3 regions of the Gottfriedia sp. NPDC057948 genome follow, and region 1 is predicted to be linked to each of the others. Evidence: riboswitches for the same ligand, from Rfam matches in the RefSeq annotation. Region 1 holds a riboswitch; each other region holds the start of a gene.
The links. Region 1 has a riboswitch for S-adenosylmethionine ahead of ACFVRR_RS06520 (methionine ABC transporter ATP-binding protein). Riboswitches for the same ligand answer to the same signal wherever they lie in the genome.
Positions count from the first base shown of each region.

Region 2: linked by a shared signal. The riboswitch ahead of mmuP (S-methylmethionine permease) and the one ahead of ACFVRR_RS06520 (methionine ABC transporter ATP-binding protein) in region 1 are both predicted to bind S-adenosylmethionine.
Region 3: linked by a shared signal. The riboswitch ahead of metK (methionine adenosyltransferase) and the one ahead of ACFVRR_RS06520 (methionine ABC transporter ATP-binding protein) in region 1 are both predicted to bind S-adenosylmethionine.

Region 1 is NZ_JBHVPN010000002.1:541,071-544,356, forward strand. Features, by position in the region: gene ACFVRR_RS06505 (ribonuclease M5) at 1-311, shown strand, start outside; gene ACFVRR_RS06510 (thioredoxin family protein) at 327-650, shown strand; gene ACFVRR_RS06515 (hypothetical protein) at 854-1,216, shown strand; SAM riboswitch class I at 1,294-1,406, shown strand; gene ACFVRR_RS06520 (methionine ABC transporter ATP-binding protein) at 1,547-2,554, shown strand; gene ACFVRR_RS06525 (methionine ABC transporter permease) at 2,556-3,224, shown strand; gene metQ (methionine ABC transporter substrate-binding lipoprotein MetQ) at 3,247-3,286, shown strand, end outside.
Region 2 is NZ_JBHVPN010000006.1:145,463-148,748, forward strand. Features, by position in the region: gene mmuM (homocysteine S-methyltransferase) at 1-679, opposite strand, end outside; gene mmuP (S-methylmethionine permease) at 654-2,063, opposite strand; SAM riboswitch class I at 2,147-2,253, opposite strand; gene ACFVRR_RS12325 (hypothetical protein) at 2,676-2,945, opposite strand; gene ACFVRR_RS12330 (hypothetical protein) at 3,142-3,286, shown strand, end outside.
Region 3 is NZ_JBHVPN010000005.1:180,554-183,839, forward strand. Features, by position in the region: gene ACFVRR_RS11250 (NAD(P)-dependent alcohol dehydrogenase) at 1-468, opposite strand, end outside; gene metK (methionine adenosyltransferase) at 617-1,813, opposite strand; SAM riboswitch class I at 2,024-2,136, opposite strand; gene pckA (phosphoenolpyruvate carboxykinase (ATP)) at 2,448-3,286, shown strand, end outside.

The DNA.
Region 1 (3,286 bases):
CTGATAAGAGAAAGATACAGACGATTATAAAGGAGCCTGTAGATATTATCTGTACGAATGGTACAGTTGGTACTTCAAAGCTAGATGAGCTTGCTGAAATGTTAGATTTAAGAGAAATTTATGTGTTAGTAGATGCAGATGAGGCTGGTGAAAAGCTTAGAAGACTGTTAAAAAGAGAATTTCCACAGGCAGAGCATCTGTACATTGATAGAAGTTATCGAGAAGTGGCAACAGCTCCGAGTCAACATTTAGCTAGTGTATTATTAGGGGCGGATATTTTAGTATTTACAGATTATTTACGTACAAATTAAAGAGGATTAAAGATCATGCAGCAATGGACAAAGAATGAAATAATGCAAAGAATTCAATCAAAAGAGACGACAGTTATTTATATTTATACCGCAATGTGTGGTACATGCCAAGTAGCTTCTAAAATGCTAGAAATTGTAAATGAGATTCTGCCAAATTTACCTATAAGCAAGGTGAATATTAATGAAATAGTGGAAGAAGCTCAAAACTGGAAGGTTGAAAGTGTACCTTGTTTACTTATTTTTGAAAATGGGGAAATGAAACAAAAAATCTACGCTTTCCAGTCAGTACCATATTTACATGAATTGTTAAAAAAATATAATTTATATATTAAACGATGAGTGCATACTGAATGTTGCACTCTTTTTATTTGGCTTAAAATATTTCCTGATATTAGACATATTTCTCGGGAAATGAGTTGAATGCTGTAGAAATAAAATTAAAATATAGATTTTTATCAAAGTAAATGTCGAGCGAAATATAAAGAATACACCTCTTATCTATGAGAAAATAAGATTAAAGAATCCAAGAAGAGGTGTTTATTATGGAAATCAAGGAGTGGATTGGACAAGCTAGAAACTTATTTATAAAAAAAGAATATTTACAAATTATTTTGCCCATCGAAGAAAGAATTGTAGAATTTAACTGTCTAAATGAAAAATTATTTATAAAGTTAAGTAAAAAGGCTCCTTTTATAGAGATAATTGATCGTTCGATTCCGCAACTTAGAGTTAATTTTTCGAAAGATGGATGGGAATATTTAAATTCAGGTTCGCAAAGATTAGGACTTTTATTAAAACTGAAAGATGCTTCTTTTGAAGGGAACTATCGATTATTACTACTAATGGAAACGATTTTTCAATATACAAGTGTTGAAAACGAAAAAAAACTTTTAGAAAATTGTTGACAACTAGTGTCTAACTTTGTAGAATTGGACTTACGTTAAAGAAATTACGTTAAACAACTTAATAGATCGTAAGATTACTCTTATCGAGAGAGGTGGAGGGACTGTGCCCTATGAAACCCAGCAACCGTCAATGAGATCGTCATTGAAATGGTGCTAATTCCTGCAAAGCATGTGCTTTGAGAGATGAGAGAAAGGAATACTTTTTGTATGTTAAACCTTTCTGCTCATATGAGTTGAAAGGTTTTTTTATTTTTACGAGACTAAAAAAGTACTTACTTACAAAAAATTGAAAGATGAGTTGTTAGAATGTTTTGAAAGGAGAACGAATGTATGATTCAAATAAATAATGTAAGTAAAATATACAAAGGTAAAAAGGGCACAGTTACCGCAGTACAAAATGTTTCGTTAACTATTGAAGCAGGTGAAATCTTTGGCATGATCGGATATAGCGGCGCAGGGAAAAGTACGCTATTACGTATGCTAAATGGGCTTGAGACACCTACATCAGGTGAAGTGGTTATTAATGGTCAATCGATTTCGAAATGTTCATCTAGTCAATTAAGAAAAGCAAGACAGAAAATAGGAATGATTTTTCAACATTTTAATTTATTGTGGTCCAGAACAGTATTAGAAAATATACTTTTCCCACTTGAAATTGCTAAAGTTTCAAGAAAGGAAAGCATTGATCGTGCGAAAGAATTAATCAAACTTGTAGGTCTTGAAGGTAGAGAGAATGCTTATCCTTCTGAACTTAGTGGAGGTCAAAAGCAACGCGTTGGAATTGCAAGAGCACTTGCTAATAACCCAGATGTTCTTTTATGCGATGAAGCGACTTCTGCATTAGATCCAGAGACAACAGATTCAATATTAGCTTTACTGACAAATATTAATAAACAGCTAGGTATTACAATTATCCTGATTACTCATGAAATGCATGTTATACAAAAGATATGCCAACGAGTAGCTGTAATGGAAAACGGAAATGTAGTAGAAGAAGGCCATGTTGTTGATGTATTTACTCGTCCTAAACAAGCAATTACAAAGAAATTTGTAACGCAAATCAAAGGCAATGATGAAGACAGTGAAGTAATTTCTGAAGGTGATGGGAAGGATAATACTTACAAGCTAACCTTTAAAAATGGTCAAGCAGATCAGCCGCATATATCTGAGGTTGTTAAGCACTTTGATATAGAGATTAACATTTTACAAGGAAAAATTGTTCAAACTGCTGAAGGCTCTTATGGGACAATGAAGATTCAACTTGTTGGAGACATAAATAACATCAAAGAAGCAATTGCTTACTTAGAATCAAAACAAGTTGAAGTGGAGGTAGCATAAGATGACACAACTTTTTCCGAATGTTGATTGGGATGCAATGCTTTTAGCTACTCAAGAAACATTATTCATGACAGTAATAGCTGCGCTTGCAACGTTCATTTTTGGACTAATAATAGGTTTATTCTTATTTTTAACTAGTAAAGACCAGTTACTTGAAAATAAATTTTTTAATACAATCCTAGCAGCGTTTGTAAATATTTTTCGTTCAATACCGTTTATCATTTTAATTATTTTATTAATTCCATTTACGATCTTTATACTTGGCTCTATGCTTGGAGCAAAAGCAGCATTACCTGCATTAATTATTGGTGCTGCACCATTCTATGCAAGGATGGTCGAAATCGGATTACGTGAAATTGATAAAGGTGTAATCGAAGCTGCAAGAGCAATGGGAGCTAGTACCTTTACAATCATCCTAAAAGTATTAATTCCAGAAGCATTACCAGCAATTATTTCAGGCTTAACTGTTACTACAATCGCAATTGTTGGTTATACAGCAATGGCTGGTGTAGTAGGTGGTGGTGGACTTGGTAACTTAGCATTTATGGAAGGATACCAACGTTCTAATAACCAAGTAACGCTTGTTGCGACAGTAATTATTTTATTAATCGTATTCATTCTTCAATTTATTGGTGATTTAGTAACAACAAAAATAGATAAAAGAGCTTAATCATATAAGGGAGGAACTAACAATGAAATTCAAAAAAATCGTAGGAATTTTAGGAGCAGGTG
Region 2 (3,286 bases), on a different contig from region 1:
CTACAATTTGTTCACTTTTCTCAAAAACTCTTGCACACTCTACGAGTTTCACACCTTCACTAATCTCTTTCTCATTTTTTAATGAAAAGGAAAGCCACGCATATGTTTCTGGATACTCACGTAATAATATATCTAATACTCTTGCTTCTTGCAAGGAAGGGATCGTTTCAAATGCCAATAGATCTGCACCTGCTTCTATTAACGCTGACATTCTTAAACGGTGAAAGTCTGCTAATGTTTTATCTGTCACACCATAATTGCCTACATACTCTGAACCATCTGCAAGGTAAGCCCCGTACGGCCCAACCGATGCAACAACCAATGGTTTAGGCCTATTCGTTTGCTTATTTTCCTTCCAAAAATCATCTCTTGCCCTTCTTGCAAGTAACACCGTTCTCTTAATTAATTCCAAAGCTTCCTGTTCTTGTATTCCACGCGCGGATAAACCACTAATAGTAGCTTGATAGCTTGCTGTTATGGCACAGTCCGCACCAGCACGAAAATAGTCCGAATGAACCTGATAAATCAGTTCCGGATTTTCTAGTAACACACGTGCCGACCAAAGGGGATCGTCCAAATTACATCCATGCGCCTCCAATTCTGTAGCTAATGCTCCGTCAAGAAGCATAATGGGATGTTGGGATAATATAGCATCAATTGGATTGACTTTGTTCGACATAATCTACGCCCCTCTTTTTAAAATTTTTTGTTAGATAATAACTTCCATAGCAAAACAAAATAAACGGTATGCCGCAATATAAGGCAATTCTCTGTGTTGGATCGAATGCAATTCCTATACACGATGCCAGACAAAGGATAAAAGAAGCAATTGGTACTAATGGATACAGTGGTGTCCGATAAATCAAGTCCTTTTCAGAATTTCCTTCTTTCAAAAATTGTCTGCGAAATAGGAACTGGGAAGCACTAATACTCATCCAAACTACAACTACTGCTAGACCTGAAATGGAAACAAGTACGATATAGACAGTATCTGGTGCACAAATACTTGAGAGCAAAGCCAAAGCTCCACCCACCATGCTGAAAATGACGGCGTTGATTGGAACACCTTGCTTCGTCATTTTTCCGAAAATCGGAGATATCGTATTCTTATTAGCAAGCGACCAAAGCATTCTAGAAGAGGCATAAAGGCCTGAGTTTGCCGCAGATAAAATAGCTGTTAAGATAACGAAATTCATTATGTCAGCTGAATATGGCACCCCAATTCGTTCTAGAACTGCAACAAAAGGGCTCTCTAATACACCAGCATCGGAAATAGGCAATAATGCAGATAAAACAAAAATCGTTCCTACAAAAAAGATGATCAATCTCCACAGAGTAGTTCGAATGGCCTTCGGTATCATTTTTTCCGGGTTCGCGGTTTCTCCCGCTGCAATGCCTATTAATTCTGTTCCCGAAAAAGCAAAATTAACCGCAAGCATCGTTGTTATAATACCCGTAGCACCATGAGGAAATAAACCTCCACTTGTAAAATTAGAAAATAATGGTGCTGCTTTTGAATGACTCATCGGAAGAAACCCTAGCATTGCCGCTGCTCCTAAAACAATAAAAATCACAATAGCTATAACCTTTATCGATGAAAACCAAAATTCGGATTCGGCGAAAAATTTAACAGTCATGACATTTAATACAAAGATCAAAATAGCAAAAATAGCACTCCATATCCAAACATTAATCGATGGAAACCATCGCTTCATAAGTAATCCTGCGGCTGTAAATTCAGAACCTAAAGCAACAGTCCAAGTTAACCAATACAACCAGGCTACTGTATACCCTGTACCCGGTCCAATGTATTTAACTGCATAACTGTGAAATGAGCCCGTTTCAGGCATATGTACGGAAAGCTCTCCTAAACATAGCATAACTAGATAAACCACTAGCGCACCAATCAGATAGGATAGTATTGTTCCAAACGGGCCAGCTTGTTGAATAGTGTAGCCCGAGCTTAAGAATAAGCCAGTTCCAATCACCCCACCAAGTGATAGCATGACTAAATGACGTGCTTGCATGTTCCTTTGAAATTCTTGCCCATTTTTGTTCCCCATTACTACTCTCCTTTAGTTACTATCCAGAAAAAACAAAAACGCACTCTAAAAAAGAGTGCGCTACTGACAAATAAAAACGGAAGCTCTCATCTATCAGGTTATCACCCGCTGGAATTAGCACAGTGTCTACTTAAGCAGACCTGTTGCTGAGGCTTCAAAGGGCCAGTCCCTCCACCTCTCTGGATAAGAAATATTTTTTTTATAACCATATCAATCCATTCAATAATTGTCAAGATAATTCTGTTTTTTTAAAAAATTATCTATTATTGACTTACTGTTTTATCATTTCTTATGAACGAAACTGTCAAACCACCAAACCCAAAAGGTTTTAATTTAGGTTTTTTTCAGTTTTTAGACAGACAAAAATTAAGACTACCAACCTAGAATTCAAAAAATTAGATTTTCTAAGTCTGTGAATGGCAACTCTATAATAGTAGATATTTTTAGTTTCTAAAGATAAGACAATGTCTTAAAAGCTTGGCACGAAGGCGATTCTCTCATAGACTTTACTTGAATATTTTCAATTTCTTTAAAAAGAGCCTTTTGTTCTTTTTTCAAAATTAATCCACACCTTATCTCATTTAATTCTTTAAATAAACTCTATTTAAAACCTCATAAAAGTAATAATATTTTAACAAAAATTCGCTTCATTACCACATACCCACAGAACGAAAGATTCTCCCAACTATGCATTTTTGACTTAAATGGTATTTTTATTTTTGGGAACTTATAACAGGTCATAAGGTGGCCATTTGAGTATACTTTAACAAAATTCTTTTTCTTTTGTTCTGCTAAGAAGTAACCATTTAAGGCATTGTTGTCTTTATCTACAGATTTCCCTTTATATGGCGCGTCTTTAATCCACGAAAGAATTAGTTGCAATACGATCCCCCCTACAAAAAATATAAAATATGTATTATTAAATTCTAAAATTCTTTCTTTTTCAAGCTCCTAATAAATTGAATTTCATTTTTATATAAACATGATAAGGAGCGTTTTTGTTTAGTTCGCCTAGTTTTTTATCAGTATTTCTATTACGATTAAAGAAGATATAAATTCGATACGAAGGAGAAAAACAATGGAGAAAACATTTGTAGTGTATGCGGGTCCAGATATTTGTGTAGCTGTCAATGCTGAGTCGGAAGAACAGGCATTTGAACGATTTGCTGAAAATAGAATTATGGATGAAACATTTAGAGATCACGTAGACCATTTTATTGTAA
Region 3 (3,286 bases), on a different contig from region 1:
TTTTTGTCCATTTTGAATAATACTTCTCCTTAGAAAGTGTAATGCAGTAAGCGCCCCAACAGGTACAGCTGCAGCTTGCTCAAAGGACATATTTATTGGTTTTTTAGCTAGAACACCTTCTTTATGTAAAGAGATATATTCAGCATTAGCTCCAAAAGTAAATCCACTATATCCAAAAACTTGATCACCTGTTTTAAAATTTCTTACGTTTTTGCCAACTGTGACTATTTCTCCAGCAAGCTCACAACCTGGTATTTGATTTTTCGGCTTAGTGAGGCCAAACATAAGTCGTGAAGGTAGCCAATACATAAAAGGAAAATCGGAGCTTCGAAGTTTTACATCTCCTGCGGTTACAGTTGTTGCGTGTATTTTAATTAATACCTCATCATCTTTTATTTTTGGTTTTTCAACTTCTGTTATTTGAAGAACTTCTGGTGGACCATATTTTGTACATATAATCGCTTTCATAGGTTCCTCCATTACAAACTTTAATTGAGTCATTTAAACCTATGAAAAATGATTTTTAAGTATACCTATATGTAGAAAAAACAGTGTGCATCTAACTAAACAAAAAAGACTGAATATAGCATATGCCATATTCAGCCTTAATCATTTATTATAGACCTGCATCAGTTTTTAAAACTTCTGCTTTATCAGTACGCTCCCAAGGAAGATCGATATCTGTACGGCCAAAGTGACCATAAGCAGCAGTTTGTTTGTAAATTGGACGACGTAGGTCAAGCATTTTAATAATTCCAGCTGGACGTAGGTCGAAGTTGTTGCGAATTACTTCAACTAATTTTTCTTCTGAAACTTTACCTGTACCAAAAGTATCAATAGCGATTGAAACTGGTTTAGCTACACCAATTGCATATGCTAATTGAACTTCAGCTTTATCAGCTAAGCCAGCAGCTACGATGTTTTTCGCAACGTAACGTGCAGCGTAAGCAGCAGAACGGTCAACTTTAGTTGCATCTTTACCAGAGAATGCGCCACCACCGTGACGAGCATATCCACCGTAAGTATCAACAATAATTTTACGACCTGTTAAACCAGCATCCCCTTGAGGTCCACCGATAACGAAACGACCTGTTGGGTTGATAAAGAATTTTGTGTTTTCATCAATTAACTCAGCTGGTACCACTGGTTTAATTACAAGTTCTTTAATATCATTTTCAATTTGAGCTTGAGTAGCTTCTGGACCATGTTGTGTTGATACAACAATTGCATCAATACGAACTGGTTTGTTGTTCTCATCATACTCAACTGTTACTTGAGTTTTTCCGTCTGGACGTAAGTAAGAAACTGTTTCATTTTTTCTAACTTCAGTTAAACGGCGAGCAATTTTGTGAGATAATGAAATTGGAAGTGGCATTAATTCAGGTGTTTCATTAACAGCAAAACCGAACATTAAACCTTGGTCTCCTGCACCGATTGCTTCAATTTCTTCATCTGTCATGCTACCTTCACGAGCTTCTAACGCTTGGTCTACACCTAGAGCGATATCTGCTGATTGCTCATCGATAGAAGTTAAAACTGCACATGTATCTGCATCAAATCCGTATTTTGCACGGTCATAACCGATTTCACGGATTGTTTCGCGAACGATTTTTGGGATATCTACATAAGTAGAAGTTGTAATTTCACCTGCAACAAGTACTAAACCTGTTGTAACTGAAGTTTCCGCTGCTACACGAGCATTCGGATCATTTGCTAAAATTGCATCAAGAATTGAATCTGAGATTTGGTCACAGATTTTATCTGGATGTCCTTCTGTAACTGATTCTGAAGTAAATAAACGACGTTGTGACATTGAGTCCCCTCCTAAATTGAATGTGACGGATCTCTTTTTTCTCAACATAAGAATAAAAAGTTTGTTCCTATTCCTATGTTTCCCATTTAAGATAAAGATAACTCAGTGTAAATTACGAAATTGCCACTGTATTTAAGTTTTGAGCAAAAAAAAAGCCTTCCTCTTATCAAATATTACATGAGGAAAGGGTTCTTGGTTATTTGCCTTTCGCTCTTATCGTCCAAGACATAAAAAAGTCTTGCATCAGGTTCAGCACCTTTCACTAAAAGTGAGGTTGCTGGGCTTCGTAGGGCCTGTATCCCTCCACCTACTCGGGATAAGAGAGTATCCGTATGAAAAGTATCATATTAAAATTTCACTTTCTTGTCAACAATTTTCATCATAACTTAAACATAATTCTACAATAACTTTATCTCTACATTCATTTCTATTTAATGGGAAATTACTAATTATTATACTTACATTTAATAACTTACATCATTTGATAAGTAAAGTTTACTCAAATTTATTTTTTAATCAAATTCATAACACATTTTGCCAACTAATAGTATACACTATTAAAATAAATGTGTTATACTATTTATCGAGATACCTACATGGCAGACAAATTATATTTAAAGGATGGTATTAGTATATGAAGACAGTTGATGTAAACTTTGAATTAAACGAATTACTTACTAGTAATCAAGTGTATAACCAACTAAGCGTTTCTGAGTTAGTTGAAAAAGTCCTAACAAGACAAGAAGGAATTTTAACGTCAACAGGAGCAGTTAGCGTTTCAACAGGCAAATATACTGGACGTTCACCTAAAGATAAATTTATTGTTCAAGAGGCATCTGTTGAAAATTTAATCGATTGGGGTTCAGTAAATCAACCAATCTCTGCTGACGTATTCGAAAAATTATATAGCAAAGTACTTAATTACTTAAAAGATCGTAACGAATTATTCTTATTTAAAGGATTTGCTGGTGCTGACACGGAGTATCGTTTACCAATCCAAGTAATTAACGAATTTGCATGGCACAACTTATTTGCTCATCAATTATTTATTCGCCCAACTGAGCAAGAGCTTCAAACTCATGAAGCAGAATTTACAATTGTTTCTGCTCCAACATTTAAAGCAGACCCAGTAGTTGATGGAACAAATTCAGAGGCATTTGTTATTGTATCATTTGAAAAGAAAATTATCTTAATTGGTGGTACGGAATATGCTGGAGAAATGAAAAAATCTATTTTCTCAATCATGAATTTCCTATTACCACAAAATAATGTTTTACCAATGCACTGTTCTGCTAACGTAGGTAGCGAAGGCGATGTAGCATTATTCTTTGGACTTTCAGGAACTGGTAAAACTACATTATCTGCTGATGCAGACCGTAAGTTAATCGGTGATGATGAGCACGGCTGGTCAGATAATGGTGTATTCAATATTGAAGGCGGTTGCTACGCTAAATGTAGCAATTTAACATTTGA